DNA from 2 places in the Komagataeibacter sp. FNDCR2 genome. Region 2 is predicted to be linked to the other one. Evidence: riboswitches for the same ligand, from Rfam matches in the RefSeq annotation. Region 2 holds a riboswitch; the other holds the start of a gene.
The links. Region 2 has a riboswitch for thiamine pyrophosphate ahead of thiC (phosphomethylpyrimidine synthase ThiC). Riboswitches for the same ligand answer to the same signal wherever they lie in the genome.
Positions count from the first base shown of each region.

Region 1: another riboswitch for thiamine pyrophosphate. It lies ahead of LDL28_RS09215 (ABC transporter substrate-binding protein); the one in region 2 lies ahead of thiC (phosphomethylpyrimidine synthase ThiC).

Region 1 is NZ_JAIWOU010000001.1:1,941,915-1,947,576, reverse strand. It holds gene LDL28_RS09230 (porin) at 1-711, opposite strand, end outside; gene LDL28_RS09225 (hypothetical protein) at 1,163-1,417, opposite strand; gene LDL28_RS09220 (DUF2721 domain-containing protein) at 1,509-2,030, shown strand; gene LDL28_RS09215 (ABC transporter substrate-binding protein) at 2,033-3,001, opposite strand; TPP riboswitch at 3,050-3,146, opposite strand; gene LDL28_RS09210 (cytochrome b N-terminal domain-containing protein) at 3,214-4,428, opposite strand; tRNA gene LDL28_RS09205 (tRNA-Arg) at 4,584-4,660, opposite strand; gene LDL28_RS09200 (efflux RND transporter permease subunit) at 4,732-5,662, opposite strand, start outside.
Region 2 is NZ_JAIWOU010000001.1:2,144,640-2,150,301, reverse strand. It holds gene ade (adenine deaminase) at 1-1,387, opposite strand, end outside; TPP riboswitch at 1,535-1,682, shown strand; gene thiC (phosphomethylpyrimidine synthase ThiC) at 1,780-3,621, shown strand; gene LDL28_RS10200 (branched-chain amino acid aminotransferase) at 3,695-4,786, opposite strand; gene LDL28_RS10195 (nitroreductase family protein) at 4,928-5,662, opposite strand, start outside.

The DNA.
Region 1 (5,662 bases), 200 kb from region 2:
CATGCCCATCACGGCGGCAAGGTCGATGCCGTTCTGCGTGGTCTTGAGCTTGAGGATCAGGCCGGCGGGAAGCAGGCCGTTACGCAGCGCCGAGGAATCGAACCCGCTGCTGCCCGTTGAAACGCCGCCCGCCACGTAATGGCCGCCTGCTGGGCTGTTGAATGTGTAGAACCCGTTGATGAACCCCGACAGGTTGATGTCGATCGGCCCCGCCTTGAAGGTCAGGCCGCCACCGGGCACGTATTTGTTAACCCGCACGAAGTCGGAACTGTTCATGGCGTGCTGGGTCGCAAGCCATGTGGATTCGGCGGAGGCGGCGCTGGCCTGCGCATCGGCAGCGGCCTGCTGGGCCTGGGCCAGCACGTCGTTGGGGTCCATCCCGCCACCACCGATGTCGATATTGCCCGGTGGCTGGATCGGCTGGCCCATGGCGCTGCGCATTGCGGCATGCGTGGAGACCGGCGTGAGCGTATGGTGCTGCACGGGTACGTATTGCTGCGCCCGGGCGGCCGATGCGGCCGCGCGCACATGCTGCATGTGATGGGTCAGGAGTCCGTTGTACTCACCCTGCGTCAGGCTGCCCTTGGCCTTCAGGATATCGAGGAGTTCACTATAATCATCGGCCCATGCCTCATCGGGGCAGGTAAGGGATGCCCCCCCGCTTGCCATGACAACGACCGCGCCAATACGCGCCAATTTTCCAGCCGACATAGTATTAAACTCCCTGTCAGCATTCCTGTTGTATAAAACCGCGTGGGTCAATGGGGCCATGCCGCTCCGTCCGGCATGTCGCGACAGGGGAACCGGGATGCCCCTGTTCAGGGGGCATGCCCTGCGGGAACGATGGGAAAACAGGGGGGCGGGCAGGATCGAAATAAAAAATTCCTTTGTTTTATTGCAATGTTCCAAAGCGATGCCGGACAGGGCTGGGCGCGTTTCCTGACTGATCCCGTACGATATCATGGTATGGCGGCGGTTTTCGGGGGCCGGACTGGTCCAGTTTGAGAACCTTTCCGGCTATGCATCAAACAATCGTGTGCGCATGAATTTCTGAATTTATTCAATAAAAAATAACTGGAAGCGGGTTTCTGGTTTCAGGAATACAGGACTCACCCTCACAAATCCGTGTTTATAGTTTATTAACTTAATTCTTGACTGTAACCTAAGCGCCAGTCCCGCTGGCCAGAAGGGCGCGGGCCTGCCGCCATGCGGCTTCCAGCGCATCTACCATGGTGTCCTGTGGCGGGGTCCAGTCCAGTGCGTCATGCCCCGGCGGGGTCAGGCGCGCGCGCCAGCAGGCCGCGCCCGTGGGGCCGGGCTGGCGGTCGATGGCAAGCGGCCAGTCAGCCGGAATGCGTGACAGAACGCGCGCCAGGCGTTTTTCGGGCGTAAGGGGTGTGGCGTAATTATGTGACATGAAATTCTCCCGGTCCGTCTGTCGCGACTCTGCCCCTTGACGGGGGCGGGGATAAGCCCAAAAAACGCAGATCCCGCCCCCATCCAAGGATATGCCTGACGTGTCTGCCTTTCCCGGTCTTATTCCCGATGAATCCGTTGATGGGGTCGCCCATCTGATCCAGACCGCCCTGACGCCGGTGTTCATGCTGTCGGGTATCGGTACGCTGCTCAACATGTTCAACACCCGGCTGGCCCGTGTCAGCGACCGGATCGAGACGGTGCGCGACAAGCTCGATGGCATGGACGACAAGAGCGGCAAGGACGCCAGCATGCTCATGAAGCGGCTGGGGCTCCTGCACTACCGCACGCTGCTGCTGGATGCGGCGATCCTGTTCGGGGGGGTGGGGGGCGCATCCGCCTGCGGTTCGGCCTTTGCGCTGTTTCTGGGCAGCGTGCGCGATTCATCCATCGCGTGGTGGCTGGTGCTCATGTTCGGCAACGCGCTGGTGTGTACCGTCATCGCGCTGGGCATGTTCCTGGGGGACAGTATCGTGGCCTGGCACGGCCTGCGGATCACCACCTTCCTGCCGCACAGGCGCGACCTGCTGACCAGCATTACCCCGCAGGACTGAACTCAGGGCGATGCAGGCGGGCTGAACGGGTCAAGCGCGTACCGCTCAAGCGGGATGTCGTGGGTCATCATGCCATGGGCGTGCAGGAAGGCGGCGAAAGCCCGGTAGCGGGGTACGTTCAGCAGGGCGGGCTGCTTGCACAGGCGCGATAGCGTGGCCTGCCATGCCGCCCGGTTCAGGGGCGTATCGAGTTCCGGGTGGTCGCCGACCGCCTGCGCCAGGATGGTGTCGGGGTGGTTGATGAGCGTATTGGCGCCCTCCGCCAGCGCATCCATGAACGCCCGTATCCATGCCTCATGCGCATGGTCCCGCCCGGCCAGGAAAATCAGTTCATCGGACATGGGCACGCCGTGTTCCTCGGGGAAGAAGGCGGTGACCTTGATCCCCTTCTGTTGCAGGTCGATCAGTTCATAGGTGCGCACCGCCCCGATCACCCCGTCCACCGCATGGCTTATGATGGCCTGCTCCAGCTGGAAATTGACGTTGACCTGCCGCACATCCGCAAGGCCCAGACCCACGGAATGGAGCATGGCGTCAAGGGCGGCGTCATCCACGCCGGGAATGGAAATGCCGATGGTCCTGCCCTTGAGTTCCGACAGGTCATGGATCGTGCCGCTGGTGATCAGCACATTGAGCGGCGTATCGATCAGCGTGCCGACACGCACAAGCGGTATGTCCTGATCCGCCAGCATGCCCAGCTGCGTCTGGTAGGACACCGCAAGGTCCGCCTGCCCCGCCGCGACCAGGCGCGCGGGCGATCCGGGGTCGGCGGGCGCGATCAGCTTCACGTCCAGCCCGTGGCGGGCAAAGGCACCGCTGTACTGCGCGGCCAGCAGGCTGGCATGGTCGGCGTTGAGAAACCAGTCCAGCACGACCGTAACCGGCCGACCGGCCGCGCGGGCGGGCTGTATCAGCACGGCCATGCAGGCCATGATGGTGGCCAGGCCAAGTGTGCGGGCTATGACGCGCATGTGGAATCCCTTTCCCATTTTTTCACGGCACACGGCAGGCAGGGAACGGACGCCACAGGTCAGCCTCCCTTCGCTGGCATGACCCAGATCAGGTTCAACGGGTATGATCTCAGCCCGCCATTGGCGGGCACCCCGGTCGGGCGGAGAGTGTGGGATGGGGCGCGCGCCCGTCAAGTCACGGATGCTGGACCCGTGGCGTCAGGCACGAAGGCTCAGCCCCCGGCCCCGCGCATTTCCCGCCGTGCGCAAAGCGGGAGCAGCACAAGGAAATAGCTGAAATAATAAAGCGTCGCGAGCCGCCCCACGGTCATCCAGCCGCCTGCGGCATGGTGGCGGCCCACCAGCCCCATCAGCACGAACGCCACCACCAGCCCCAGCAGGCCCGCCCGGCACAACGGGCGGAAGCGGGCCGAACGGATGGGGGAGCGGTCGAGCCATGGCACCGCGAACAGGATCAGCACCGCGCCGCCCGATGCGACAAGCCCGCCGAACTTGGACGGCACGGATTGCAGCATTCCGTAGAATGGCAGGAAATACCATTCCGGCTCGATATCGGCGGGCGTGTGCATAGGGTTGGCGGGGCGGTAGTTCTCCGGCTCGGACAGGAGACCGGGCCACAGGAAGGCAAGGGCCACGAACACCAGCGCGAACAGCACAAGCCCCGTCAGGTCCTTGGTCGTGTAATAGGGATGGAAGGGAACGTTCTCCCGCGCGGGAAGGGGCCTGCCGGTGGGGTTGTTGGGACCGGGCACATGCAGCGCGGCCACATGCAGCACCACAATGGCCACGATGGCGAACGCCAGCAGGAAATGCAGCACGAAAAAGCGGTGGATGAAAATATCCCCCAACTGGTCGCTGCCTTCCATGACATGTTCAAGCGTCGGGCCAATGACCGGCACGGCCCCCACCGCCTTGCCCGCGACATCCGCCCCCCAGTAGGACATCTGCCCCCATGGCAGCACATAGCCCGCGAACGCGGTGACCATGACCATGAGCAGAAGCCCCAGCCCCGACAGCCACAGGATCTCGCGTGGCTGCTTGTAGGAGCCATAATACAGCCCCCGGAACAGATGGATGTAGAGTGCCGCCATGAACAGGCTCGCCCCCGTGACATGGATCGCGCGCAGCATCCACCCGCCGGGCACCTGGCGTTCGATCATCTCGACCGACATGAAGGCGCCCGCCGCCGTGGGCGTATAGTTCATGGCCAGGAAAATACCGCTGGCCAGCATGACCACCAGCACCGCGCACAGGATCGCCCCGAAATTCCACAGCCCGTTCAGGTTACGCGGCATGGGGAAGTCGATATATTCCCTGCGGAACCCGCTTATGACCGGAAGCCTGCGGTCAACCCAGCCGGCAATCCCCTCACGCTGCGCGAATGGGGCCTGTTGCGGCATGTTTTCGGGGGGGCGGGACCCGTTCATTCCTGTTTCCTGAATCCGGACAAAGAAAGATCAGGCAAGGGTGTAGCAGCCCGGCAGGCGGCAGGCACCCTTCTTTTTGGGCCATGAACGATTGCGCACGCGCCAACAGGCACGAGAGACGTGATCGCTTACTGATTCAGGATTTTCAGGAAAATTGGCGCACCCGAAAGGACTCGAACCTCTAACCCCCAGATTCGTAGTCTGGTGCTCTATCCAGTTGAGCTACGGGTGCGCTGTGAGGCGGTTTCTAGCCGACCCCGCCGCCCCCCGCAACCCCTTTTTTTAGCTTGCGGAAAAGATTTTTCATGCCCGCCCACGGGCCATAAGCCGGTGGACCAACCGCGCGGTCCATGTGCGCATATGTTCCATGTAAAGATAGATGACCGGCGTGGTGTAGAGCGTGAGCAACTGGCTCATCATAAGCCCCCCAACCACCGTAATGCCCAGCGGGCGGCGCATTTCCATGCCGTAGCCGCCATTGGTGATCAGCGGCACGGCCCCCAGGGCGGCGGCCAGCGTGGTCATGAGAATGGGGCGGAAGCGCTGGACGCAGGCGTCATGTATGGCGTCGCGCGGGGAAAGGCCCCGGTCGCGTTCCGCGTGCAGGGCGAAATCCACGATCAGGATGGCGTTCTTTTTCACGATCCCGACCAGCAGGATCATCCCGATCATGGTGATGAGGGAGAATTCCTGCCCCGTCGCCCACAGCGCCATCACCGCCCCCACCCCCGCCGAGGGCAGGGTGGACATGATGGTCAGCGGATGGATGTAGCTTTCATACAGGATGCCCAGCGTCACATAGATCGTGACGAGGGCGGCGATGAAGATCAGCACCTCGTTGATGATGGCGGACTGGAACTGCGCCGCCTGCCCGGTAAACCCGCCATGGATGGAGGGCGGCACATGCATGTCGATCATGGTGTCGGCAATCGTGGCCGCCGCGTCGCTCAGGGCCATGCCGGGGGCGAGGTTGAAGGAAATGGCGGCGGATACGAACCCGTCGCGGTGCGAGACGGTAATGGCCGTGGGGCGGGGGACAAGACGCGCCACATCGGAAAGCGGGATCATCGTCTCGGTGCTGGAGGAAACCGCCGACCCGTTCGATGCCCCGGCCCCGCCCGCCAGCCGGTTGGCAATCTGGTTGCGAAATGACTGCTGGCTGAGCTGCGTGCTGCGGCTTTCCTGCCCGCTCGCCTGCGCCGGTACGCGCACCGTGTTCGACACCGTGCCGCCG
Region 2 (5,662 bases):
ATATGTTATGGCTGTCATGCCCGACGGAGGACGCGAGCGCCCCCCCGGACAGGCCAAATCCCTTCACGAAGCCACGGCCGATATTGTCGTTATGCCCATGGCGCGCCACCACGCAGATGCGCGCGATATCCTGCGCCGGATCCGGCTGCACCATGCCGTCGCGCACCGGCAGGTCGGCATGCAGGAACGGGGTGATGATCTGGCCCGGCACAAGGCCGATCACCGGGCGCTGTGTGCCGCTGCCCGCCATGGCCATGTCCTGGGGCGTCACCGGCGCGGGCAGGCTTATGCTGTCGATGCCGACGGCGGGAATGGTCTCGCGCGCGGCGAACAGCGCGTCATTCACCAGCCGCCCGGCGCTGATCACATCCGACACCCGGCATTCGCGCAGGTCATCAAGCAGGACGATATCCGCCCGCCGCCCCGGCGCGATCAGCCCACGGTCACGCAGGCCAAAGGCGTTCGCGGCGCTGAGTGTCGCGCTGCGATAGGCGGCCAGCGGCTCCACCCCCAGTGAAATGGCAAGGCGGATCAGGTAATCCAGATGCCCTTCATGCGCGATTTCCAGCGGGTTGCGATCATCGGTGCAGAACGCGAAGAACGGGGACGTGACCGGAGTGAGCAGCGGCGCCAGCGCGCGCAGGTCCTTGCACACCGACCCTTCGCGGATCAGGACCATCATGCCCTTGCGCACTTTTTCCAGCGCCTCATCCGCCGCCGTCGCCTCATGGTCGGTCGTGATCCCGGCGGACAGGTAGCCATTGAGCCTGCGCCCGCGCAGCAGCGGGGCATGTCCGTCGATATGCCCCCCGGCGAAGGCTTCCAGCTTTTCCATGCAGACCGGATCACAGTTCAGCACGCCGGGAATGTTCATGAACTCGGCCAGGCCAATGACCTTGGGGTGGTCCCGATAGGCCAGCAGGTCCGCCGCCCCCAGCGTGGCGCCCGATGTTTCCAGCGCGGTGGACGGCACGCAGCTTGCCAGGTTGACGCGCAGGTCCATGACCGTGCGCAGTGCCGCCTCGGTAAAGTAATCAAGGGCGGGGCGCCCCAGCACGTTCGCCATTTCGTGCGGGTCGCAGATGGCGGTGGTCACGCCATGGGGCAGCACGCAGCGATCGAATTCGAATGGTGTGATGAGCGAGGATTCGACATGCAGGTGCGTGTCGATAAATCCCGGCACGGCGATGCGGCCATGCCCCTCGATCACGTTCACGCCTTCATAACTGTCCAGCGTGCCGACGATGGTGTCCCCGCATAGGGCGATGTCCGTTGGCAGGAGCGTCCCGGTCACAAGATCGAACAGGCGAACGTTACGGATGACCGTATCCGCCGGCGTGCGCCCGCTGCCCTGTGCAATCCGGTCTGAAATCGCGCTGCCTGTCATACTGTCGTGCTTCCCCGAAAAAGATGTTGTCGGCCCGTAGTCTATCACAACGCGGCCACTGGCAAATCAGCACACGAATTCTTTTTCACGCCCCGATGCCCATACATTCGTAACATCATTGACAAAAACAGCGGGATTCATGATTCTGAAACGACCAAGGGGAGTCCTGAAAAAGGGCTGAGATACCGCTGGCGTAACCTGGTTTACGCATGTGGAGACCCTTCCGGGCGCATGGTGCGCTCCGGGGAACCTGATCCGGCTCATACCGGCGGAGGGACTGGTGCGGACAATCGGCATGTAACTGTTCCCCCTGCGGGGCAGGTCAAGCGCGCAAGGCCGCGCGGCCCGGTTTTCTCCCACCCCCTGTCGGAGAGAAAACAAGGAGCACTGCCATGACCTCCGTCGCTGCGCCTTCCTCTCCCGACCATGTCACGACCGGCCCCATCCTGGGGTCCGTCAAGATCTGGTCATCACCCGAAGGCCACGCCCATATCCGCGTGCCATTTCGTGAAATCGCGCTGGAACCCAGCGCCAACGAACCCCCGGTGCGCGTGTACGACACCTCCGGCCCCTATACCGATACGCGCGTGACTATCGACGTGCGCCGGGGCCTCGAACCCGTGCGCGCGCCATGGATCGCCGCGCGCGACCTGCCCGCCATCACCCCGCGCGCCGTCCGCCCCGAAGATAACGGCTTCGCGCAGGGGGAACATCTCGTCCCCGCCTGCCCCGCGCCGCACACGGTGCATGAAGGCCGGCCGGGCCAGATGGTCACGCAGTATGAATTCGCCCGCGCGGGAATCATTACCGAGGAAATGATCTACGCCGCCCACCGCGAGAACCTTGGCCGCGCCACCATGGTCGAGGGCGCGGAGGAACGCCGCGCCGATGGCGAGGATTTCGGCGCCGACATTCCCGCCTTCGTCACCCCCGAATTCGTGCGTTCCGAAATCGCGGCGGGCCGCGCCATCCTGCCCGCCAACATCAACCACCCCGAACTTGAGCCCATGGTGATCGGGCGCAATTTCCTGGTGAAGGTGAACGCCAATATCGGCAATTCGGCCGTCACCTCATCGGTGGCGGAGGAAGTGGAGAAAATGGTCTGGTCCATCCGCTGGGGCGCGGATACGGTGATGGACCTGTCCACCGGGCGCAACATCCACAATATCCGCGACTGGATCATGCGCAACGCCCCGGTGCCCATCGGCACGGTGCCGCTGTACCAGGCGCTGGAAAAGGTGGGCGGCGTGCCCGAAGACCTGACATGGGAAATCTTCCGCGACACGCTGATCGAACAGGCCGAACAGGGGGTGGACTATTTCACCATCCATGCCGGTGTGCGCCTGCGCCATGTGCCGCTGACCGCCAGGCGCGTCACCGGCATCGTCTCGCGCGGCGGGTCGATCATGGCCGGGTGGTGCCTGCACCATCACCGCGAGAGCTTCCTGTACGAGCATTTCGAGGAGATATGCGACATCATGCGCCGTTATGATGTCGCCTTCTCGCTGGGGGACGGGCTGCGCCCCGGCTCCATTGCCGATGCGAATGACGCCGCCCAGTTCGCGGAGCTGGAAACGCTGGGTGAACTGACCAAGATCGCATGGGCCAAGGGCTGCCAGGTCATGATCGAGGGGCCGGGCCATGTGCCCATGCACAAGATCAAGGTCAATGTGGAAAAGCAGTTGCGCGAATGTGGCGAAGCGCCCTTCTACACGCTTGGCCCGCTCACGACCGACATCGCGCCGGGTTACGACCACATCACATCGGGCATAGGCGCGGCCATGATCGGCTGGTTCGGCACGGCCATGCTGTGTTACGTCACGCCCAAGGAACATCTGGGCCTGCCGGACCGCAATGACGTGAAGGTGGGTGTCGTCACCTACCGCATCGCCGCCCACGCCGCCGACCTGGCCAAGGGGCACCCGGCCGCGCGCATCCGCGACGACGCGATCAGCCGCGCGCGGTTCGATTTCCGCTGGAACGACCAGTTCAAGCTGTCACTCGACCCGGATACCGCGTGTACCTACCATGATGAGACCCTGCCGCGCGAAGCCCATAAGAACGCGCATTTCTGTTCCATGTGCGGGCCGAAATTCTGCTCCATGCGCATAAGCCACGACCTGCGGGCCAATGCCGAGCGCGAGGCCGGTCTGGAACAGAAAAAGGAGGAATTCCGCAATAGCGGCAACCGCCTCTATGTGCCGGTGGAAGACGCCGTGACACCGGCGGAATGACACCCGGCGCCCCGCATGCGGCGAATATCTGTCGCACCGCATGCGGGGGGCGGCATTTCGTGCAATTTACAGCTCAGAGAACCTTTTCCACCCAGCCATGCGGGTCGGGGGCCGTGCCGCGCTGGATGCCGATCAGGGCGTTACGCAGCTTTTCGGTAACGGGGCCGATGCCCGCGCCAGCGCCAATCACGGCTTCCCCCTTACGCCCCCGGAAACGCCCGATGGGCGAGACCACCGCCGCCGTGCCGCAGGCGAACACTTCCTTCAGGCGGCCCGACGCGGCATCGGCGTAAAGCTGGTCGATGGCGTAGCGTTCCTCACGCACGTCCAGGCCCATGCCGCGCGCCAGCGTCAGCAGCGAATCACGCGTGATGCCGCGCAGGATCGTGCCGGTCAGCGGCGGGGTGGCGATGGAGCCGTCATCGAACACGAAGAACACGTTCATGCCGCCCATTTCCTCGATCCAGCGGCGCTCGACCGCATCAAGGAACAGCACCTGCGCGCAGCCATGCCCCTTGGCTTCCTGCTGGGCCAGAAGGCTGGCGGCGTAATTGCCGCCGCATTTGGCCTCACCCGTGCCGCCGGGGGCGGCGCGGCAGAAGTCGGACACCCACACGCTGACCGCCTCTTCCCCGAAATAGGCCCCCACGGGCGAGGCAATGACCATGAACAGGTACTGCGAGGCGGGCTTTACACCCAGGAACGTCTCATTCGCGATCATGTAGGGACGGATGTACAGGCTCTCATCGGGGTTGCCGGGCACCCATGCGGCGTCGATACGCACAAGCTGGCGCACCGCCTCGACAAAAAGATCCTCGGGCACCTGCGCCATGGCCAGCCGTTCGGCCGATTTGCGAAAGCGCGCCGCATTGGCGTAGGGGCGGAACAGGGTGATGTGTCCCTCCGCCGTGCGGTAGGCTTTCATCCCCTCGAAAATTTCCTGCGCGTAATGCAGCACCGCCGCCGCCGGATCCAGTGACAGCGGCGCATAGGGCTGCACGCGGGCGTCATGCCACCCCTTGCCTTCCTCATAACGGATAACGACCATGTTATCGGTAAAGACACGCCCAAAACCGGGATTGGCCAGAATCTCCGCCCGGCGCTGCGGCGGGACCGGCGAAGTGCTGGGGGAGAGCGTGAAGGGAAGGGTCGTGGCGCTGTCCATAGCCGTTATTTCTCTTTCATCGTGGCGCTGGCGCGATACACAGAGCGCGCTCCTGCCCGCCATCACGCGCGGGCAGCGCTAGCAGAAGTTCACCAGAACATTCCGCCGGTCAACCCCGCCAGCAGCACAGGACCCCTGCTTTCATTCCTGACCCAGCACAAAACCGAGGCTTCGCAGGGTGCGGGGCAGGTGCTCACGGCCATGAAGCGCCGCGACATCCCCCATCCGGGCCAGCACGCTCTCGCTCCAGTCACGCGCGGGCAGGCCCTGGCTGACACGGGCGGCGTGCAGCCGCCCGTCATAGGCGGCGATGGTGGCGGGGTCGTTCGCGGCGGCGGCGTCATAACGTTCGGCATGCAGGACGGCGGGCTGCGGCAGGCGCGGCCTGATGGCGGTGGGGTGCTTGCGGTCCGGGTAGCCGACGCTCATGCCCGATATGGCCACCGTGCGCGGCGGCAGGCCCAGTTCGGCGGCGAAGGCCTCCGGCTGGTTGCGCACGGCGCCCACGTACACGGTGCCCAGCCCGTAGGATTCAAACGTGGCCGCCGCGTTCTGCGCCGCCAGCGCCGTATCCATCACGCTGGCCACGAACGTATCCAGGCAGTCCAGCCCCGGCAGTTCCCGGCCCCGCGCCTGCCCCACATGCTCCAGCCGCGACAGGTCGGCAATCCATACAAGGAACAGCGGCGCCTGCGTGATGAAGTCCTGCTCCCCCGCCAGCTTCGCAAGCCGCGCGCGGCGGGCGGCGTCATGCACGGCAATGACGCTCCATGCCTGCAGGTTGCACGATGTCGCGGCCGACTGCGCGGCGGCCACGGCGGCTTCCAGCACGCCATCGGGCAAGGGGGTGGGGCTGAAGCGGCGCACGGAGCGGTG